Aridibaculum aurantiacum: one gene and its partner. The protein of the gene in region 1 interacts with the protein of each later gene in a pairwise test. Links are inferred from orthologs where the notes say so. Each region holds a gene or a part of one and is shown on either strand. Other genes may lie near its edges. The genes, in order: dnaA and dnaB.

Region 1 (3,257 bases):
CTCTTCTTTTGCCATGTGCTGAAGGTTGAAGATCATAAAATCAACAAATGATTTGCTGATAGCCGAGCCACAGTTGATACGCTCTGCTGCAGTATGTAAAGAGCGATACATAGCTATCAAAGCTTTCAGCTGGTTGCCCAGCATTTCGTCTTCTTCGTGTTCAGCTTCAAATGCTGCTGCAAGTTGCGGATCGAATGCCGCCACTGCAGGTTGAATATAATTGTCCTCATGGTGCGCATGTTGTTCAAAATGATGAACTACATATTCCAGCCTTTCGAGAATATCGGCAGTTGCCGTAGCATCTGCAAAATCTGTTTGCTGCACTAGCAGTGCTGTATCATACAATAGGGCGCGCAGCGCTTTGTGCACCAACTTGAATGTGTTGTATCGTTGCATATAGTTTTAGTTTTCGTAAAACTGTTGAGAATGAACTGACGCCACAATCAAATATTTACCAAAAGCTATATACATGAGTAAGTGGTAAGGAAAGATGTGATGAGCCATCACATGCAGTAGTCTGAAACTGCAGGAAATAAAAAAACCTCTTCATTTCTGAAGAGGCTTTTAAGTCGGGGCGGCAAGATTCGAACTTGCGACCTCCTGCTCCCAAAGCAGGCGCGATAACCGGGCTACGCTACGCCCCGAACTGGTTACCGGTAAAGTGAAGCGGTGAGGGAGGGATTCGAACCCTCGGTACAGTTTAACCCGTACGACGGTTTAGCAAACCGTTCCTTTCGGCCACTCAGGCACCTCACCAACCCTGGTCCCTTTTTCAAGGGGTGGCAAAAATAAGAGGAAATGCTATTACTAACCAAATCGTTCTTAGTTTTTTCTAAAAAAATTTGAGATAGTTTTTTCAACCATACATAAAGTGGATTTCTTTACAATAACAATGCATGATAGCCGAATGAATAATTCAAGAATACCATCACCATGAGACAGAACTTCCTAAAACAAAAGATCCCGGCATATAGCCAGGATCAATATTTTATTTTTTCAGTAGGTTATGCTTACATAGCAGCGAGCTGAACTTTTTGCTGCAGCTCCATTACATTCTCTCTAAACAAACTATCAGTATCCATCAGGTCTTTTACGGTCTGGCAACTATGAATAACCGTAGTATGATCACGACCACCAAAATGCTCTCCTATTGTCTTTAAAGAATTTTTTGTGAACGCCTTAGCCAGGTACATCGTTATCTGCCTTGCTTGTACTATCTCACGCTTCCTTGTTTTTTGCAACAGCTTATCGTAAGGCACATCAAAGTATTCGCAAACCATTTTCTGGATGGTCTCAATAGTTATCTCTTTACTGCTTGTCTTCACAAAGTTTCTCAACACCTTCTTTGCAAGCTCAAGATCAATATCACGCTTGTTGAGCGAAGACTGTGCAAGCAAAGAGATCAACGCACCCTCCAGTTCGCGGATGTTGCTATTGATGTTATATGACACATACTTCACTACTTCACGAGGCATATCCAAACCATCATTGCGCATCTTACGATCGAGAATCTCTATTCTTGTTTCGTAATCCGGCATCTGCAGGTCAGCACTCAATCCCCAGCGGAAACGGCTTAGCAATCTTTCCTGCAAACCATCAAGGTCTTTAGGTGGCTTATCAGATGATAACACCAACTGCTTTCCACTTTGATGCAAGTGATTGAAGATGGCGAAAAATGCGTCCTGGCTTTTTTCAGCACGATTGAAGAACTGAACGTCATCAATTATTAAAACATCTATCAGTTGATAGAAATGTATAAAGTCGTTGATAGCATTGTTACGGCTGTGATCCTGGAACTGGTTGATGAACTTCTCCGAACTCACATACAGTACAACCTTGTTAGGATGCAGGCGCTTTACCTCGTTACCTATAGCTTGTGCAAGATGCGTTTTACCAAGGCCTACTCCACCATAAACTACCAGTGGATTAAAAGAGTTGGCACCTGGCTTCTCAGCTACAGTTTTACCTGCCCTGCGTGCTACCCTGTTACAATCACCTTCTATATACGATTCAAATGTATAAATAGGATTCAGCTGCGGATCTATCTGCATCTTCTTCAGACCAGGTATCACAAAAGGATTCTTCACCGGGTTGTTTATCACCAGCGGAAAGTCCATTTCGTTGTTGCTATAGGTCTTCAGGTTATTAGCAGGAACATCCATAGTAAGTGGCTTATTGCTGTTGTTGCCACTATCCACCATTATGCGGTACTCAAGCCTGGCTTCTTTGCCTAATTCACGTTTAAGGGTCTTTGCTAATAAGTTTACATAATGCTCTTCAAGGTATTCGTAAAAAAACTGGCTAGGCACCTGTATCAGTAAAACATTCCCTTTCAGTTCTACAGGCCTTATCGGTTCAAACCAAGTTTTGTAATGCTGCCATTCTACTATGTCCTTTATAATTTTCAAGCAATTACTCCAAACAATATCAGCAGTTTTGGCCATGTTAATCACTACAGTTTTTTTATATAAGTTATGAATGTTAGAACTGGATTATCTGCCCTTTTAGTTCTTCACATCTGTGAACAAAAAAATTTGGCGGGACGGCGAATATCAAACTTTATCCTCTAAAAAAAAATTTTTTAAATGCTTGGTTTTTACCTCGCACTTACAGTATAATGATGCGCAGGATTAAAAAAATTTAAGCCCTACAACCATTCGCTGAAACCCACGCCAGTACTGCATTTCAGCCAAATTAGCGCACAAGATTCCAGTTGAAAAACGGCTCATCGAACATTAAATTTTTTTGCTAAAATTTAATCCCTTACGAGTGCAACTTTTCGTGCAAAAAGCTGTACCCTTTACCAGTGCTGCAATACACATTACTACTTCTCCTAAACCCTCTTTTCCACATCCTTCACTTCTTCTCACGTTTGTTCTATTGCCGCCACCCGGACCATTCAATCAGCAGTTATTGTACCGCATGTTGGCATCTAAAAAAACTACTATCTACCCCCGCTGAAAACCAAACAACAACACATTCAATACAGCAACTTGGGCTTTCTTCCAGCATCCTCATCACAACATTCTATTCCCCCATTTGGTCATAATATTCCATAAAGAAGTGTGGCCTTTACTGTAACGCCTTTTTAAGTTTTACTGATACCCGAAAACAATACTTTTGCCGCAAATAATTATAATGTCGTACGAAATAACAGGGAAGCTGGTTGCCAGGTTTGATACCGTTCAGCGAAGCGAAAATTTTAAAACAAGAGAATTTGTAATTGAGAAAACAGACAGTGGCAATGGAAAAACATT
Region 2 (3,298 bases), on another replicon or contig:
GGAAGTGCTGCTTTTCGGTACGGTGGCACAACAGCGGAATAATAGATGTAACGCCAATCTCAGTAGCTTTTTCCAGGAACCACTCAAAGCGGCTGGCGTTCTTTAAAAGTGAAATAGCAATGCTCACCTGCTTGTCTTTTTGCGGTTTATAAGAGCTTTCAGATATCCTTACTGAACATCTTTTTTTATGAGCATCTGCTACAACAGTTGTAAAAAGATTACCTCTCCCATCAGTAAGATGTAATGCTTCACCCTCCTTCATCCTAAGCACCTGTACAATATGTTTGGATGCATCTTCATTGAGCGTCATAAACTCACCATTGATTGCTTCATCATGAAAAAATATAGGCAGCGACATGGGTCAAAAATAACAGTAAATGCACTTATACCTGTGGTAGAAAGGTGACTACAGTTAATGCAACGGTTTCTCTTTTTGCTATGTCAAGCTGCTAAATCATAAAAACATGCAATACAAAAAATCTTTAGCTATAGTTGTTTTTACAGCTATTACGGCTTTTTATTCCTGTACTAAAAAAGCAGAAACAAGAAATGAACTGGTTGGTAAATGGAAATGGGTAAAAACAGAAGGTGGCATAGCAGGTCATATACTTGAAACCCCTGAAACTACCGGCCGCAATGTACAATTGCAGTTTCATCATTCAAGGCATTATGAGCTTCACACCAATGGCAGCTTATCAGCAGAAGGATCGTATACTTTGGAAACTAAAAAATGCATTCATGATCATGCTGATAAAACCTTCATTCGTTTTTCTGGCTCTACGCCTGCTCCTATGATGGTAGAAAAAACCATAGCCGATACGCTGGTTTTATCAGATGAAGCTTTTGATGGAATGAAAAGCAGTTATGTACGAGTACAATAAATGCATAAAAGAAGCCCTTCAAAAAACTGAAGGGCTTCGGTATGCTAAGTTAAACGTAAGCTTCTTTAGAAAGGTGGGGCCTCATCAAAGCCTTCATCAAATTCGCCACTATTCATCTTACTTCCTTTTTGAATGAATAAGCGGGCATTATCATCCACTCCACTGCCAGCTGCAGGGCCGCCTCCTGGCTGCACCGGCTTCCAGCTTCCACCGCCACCACTGCCAGCACCAGGATTGAATCCTCCACCACCGCCGGTACCAAAGTCGTCACTTTCTTCCTCTACAAATTTTTGTATATGAAGCAAAGCGCGCAGCTTAATGGTTTCCAAGCTACCATTACGGTGCTTGGCTATACGAACGTGCGTTTCACCACGGTTACTTTCGCCCATCTCGTTGGTGTTTATCTCGTAGTATTCCGGGCGATATAGGAACATTACCATGTCCGCATCCTGCTCTATCGCTCCAGATTCACGAAGGTCACTCAGCTGCGGCATCTTACTTTCTTTACGCGTTTCCACCGCACGGCTCAACTGGCTCAGCGCAATGATCGGCACACTCAATTCTTTTGCAAGCCCTTTCAGGTCACGCGAAATACGGCTGATCTCCTGTTCACGGTTTGTTTGCTTACCATCGCCACTGCCGCTCATTAGCTGCAGGTAGTCAATGATAATCAATCCAACTTTATGTTTATTCACCAGTCGTCTTGCCTTTGCACGAAATTCAAAGATGTTCAGACCGGCAGTATCGTCAATATAAATAGGAGCATCGCTAAGTTTGGTAACACCCTTTGTGTACAGCTGCTGCATTTCGTAGTCTTCCAATTTACCACGGCTGATCTTCTCCAGCATGATACCACTTTCCGCACTCAGGATACGCGCAACCAGCTGTGCAGAGCTCATCTCCAAACTGAAGAAAGCCACTGGAGTTGGTTTTTCGGGGTGTAGTGCAGCGCTACGCAAAAGGTTAAGTGCAAAAGCTGTTTTACCCACAGCCGGACGAGCTGCCAGGATGATAAGATCCGTTGCCTGCCAGCCATAAGTCACTTTATCCATTGAAGGGAAACCGGTTGGTACGCCCGATATCTCATCAGTCTTATTTCGAAGTTCGTCTATACGCTGGATGGTCTTTACCAACACGCTACCTATGTCATCGAAGTTCTTCTTCAGGTAGTTGTTGGTGATGTTGAACATCTTCGACTCACTCTCATCAAGCAGGTCGAATACATCCGTACTATCCTCGTAAGCATCACCAATGATCTCTCCGCTAATGCGTATCAGTTCGCGCTGGATGAATTTCTGCAGAACGATACGCGCATGCGCCTCAATATTTGCTGTAGAAACCACCATGTTGGTAAGCTTCGTTACTGCATAAGGACCACCCACCATGTCCAGCTCTTCCCGCATTTTCAGCTCTTCTACTACAGTAAGAATGTCTATAGGTAAACTCTTTTGAGCCAGCGATTGAAAAGTTCTGAAAATCCTTTGGTGAGCGTCTACGTAAAAACACTCAGGCTTTAGTATTTCTACTACAGTATCAAACGCACTTTTTTCCAGCATGATAGCTCCCAACACTGCTTCTTCCAGTTCTTTTGCCTGCGGTGGTACTTTACCATATACCATCGTACTCAGGTCAAGGGAAGGCTTCCGGCGGTTTTTCCGGTCTTTGTTCAGGTTGGTCAAATCCATTTATATGTAGTAAGGTGGTTAAGAAAAACGTCTTGTTTCACCGTTATCATTCATTCAAAAATGTTAAGAAAATGTTTCCCCAATATGTCTTGAATGTTATGAGAAGTGGTGAGGAGGGCGAATATAGACTCGAATATTTTCAGGAAAAAAATTTTGCTGCTTCTATATTTTTACCATAGTTGTTCCTGCTGCTATCCCCATAAAACATGGGGTTATTCACCAATAAAAAAAGCTTGTGCACAATCTTAAAAATTTTTCACCCGCTGCTGCAGTATTATCCACACAAGTTGTGCAGAAAGAAAAATGAGAAAAAAATGATTTTGGTACAGCAGGCGCTTCAGCAGCAGCGGGGAAATATTTCCACGGAAAATTTTCATCTTTTATTCCCATGCTACTTAGAAAAGCCATATATAACCGCTGTTTTTCATCATCCCAATTAAAAAATTTTACAGCCTGTTTTACCGATTCTTAATGCTGCCCTGCACCTGCTATATTTGCACATCTTAATAAAGCAGCATCTTCCATGACGATAAGTTACAATTGGCTCAGTTCGTATTTACCCGTTGCAGTTGAACCACAAAAACTCTCAAAAATCCTTACCTCAATAGGTTTAGAAGTAGAAAGCCTGGAGCAGTACGAAAGTATAAAAGGCGGATTAGAAGGAGTGGTAGTGGGTGAAGTAGAAACCTGTTCTCAACATCCTAATGCCGATAAACTAAAGCTGACCACGGT

Evidence for each region.
Region 2: the proteins of dnaA (region 1) and dnaB interact in binary tests that used the Escherichia coli proteins (3 or more experiments, as listed by UniProt). The link is inferred for Aridibaculum aurantiacum from one-to-one orthologs.

Annotation. Positions count from the first base shown.
Region 1 is NZ_JAFEWC010000003.1:343,667-346,923, reverse strand. What follows is about bases 228-3,154. They hold dnaA (chromosomal replication initiator protein DnaA), read right to left. Parts: upstream 2,445-3,154; coding sequence 1,011-2,444; downstream 228-1,010. Other genes in these bases: J4N22_RS15100 (DUF3127 domain-containing protein), read left to right, coding at 3,139-3,154; J4N22_RS15120 (hemerythrin domain-containing protein), read right to left, coding at 228-396. Outside these bases: more of J4N22_RS15120, read right to left, coding at 1-227; more of J4N22_RS15100, read left to right, coding at 3,155-3,257. UniProt on the Escherichia coli protein: Plays an essential in the initiation and regulation of chromosomal replication. Binds in an ATP-dependent fashion to the origin of replication (oriC) to initiate formation of the DNA replication initiation complex once per cell cycle.
Region 2 is NZ_JAFEWC010000001.1:666,947-670,244, reverse strand. The notes cover bases 257-3,224. They hold dnaB (replicative DNA helicase), read right to left. Parts: upstream 2,567-3,224; coding sequence 947-2,566; downstream 257-946. Other genes in these bases: pheT (phenylalanine--tRNA ligase subunit beta), read left to right, coding at 3,090-3,224; J4N22_RS02925 (hypothetical protein), read left to right, coding at 465-881; J4N22_RS02930 (RsmE family RNA methyltransferase), read right to left, coding at 257-358. In the rest of the region: more of J4N22_RS02930, read right to left, coding at 1-256; more of pheT, read left to right, coding at 3,225-3,298. UniProt on the Escherichia coli protein: The main replicative DNA helicase, it participates in initiation and elongation during chromosome replication. Travels ahead of the DNA replisome, separating dsDNA into templates for DNA synthesis.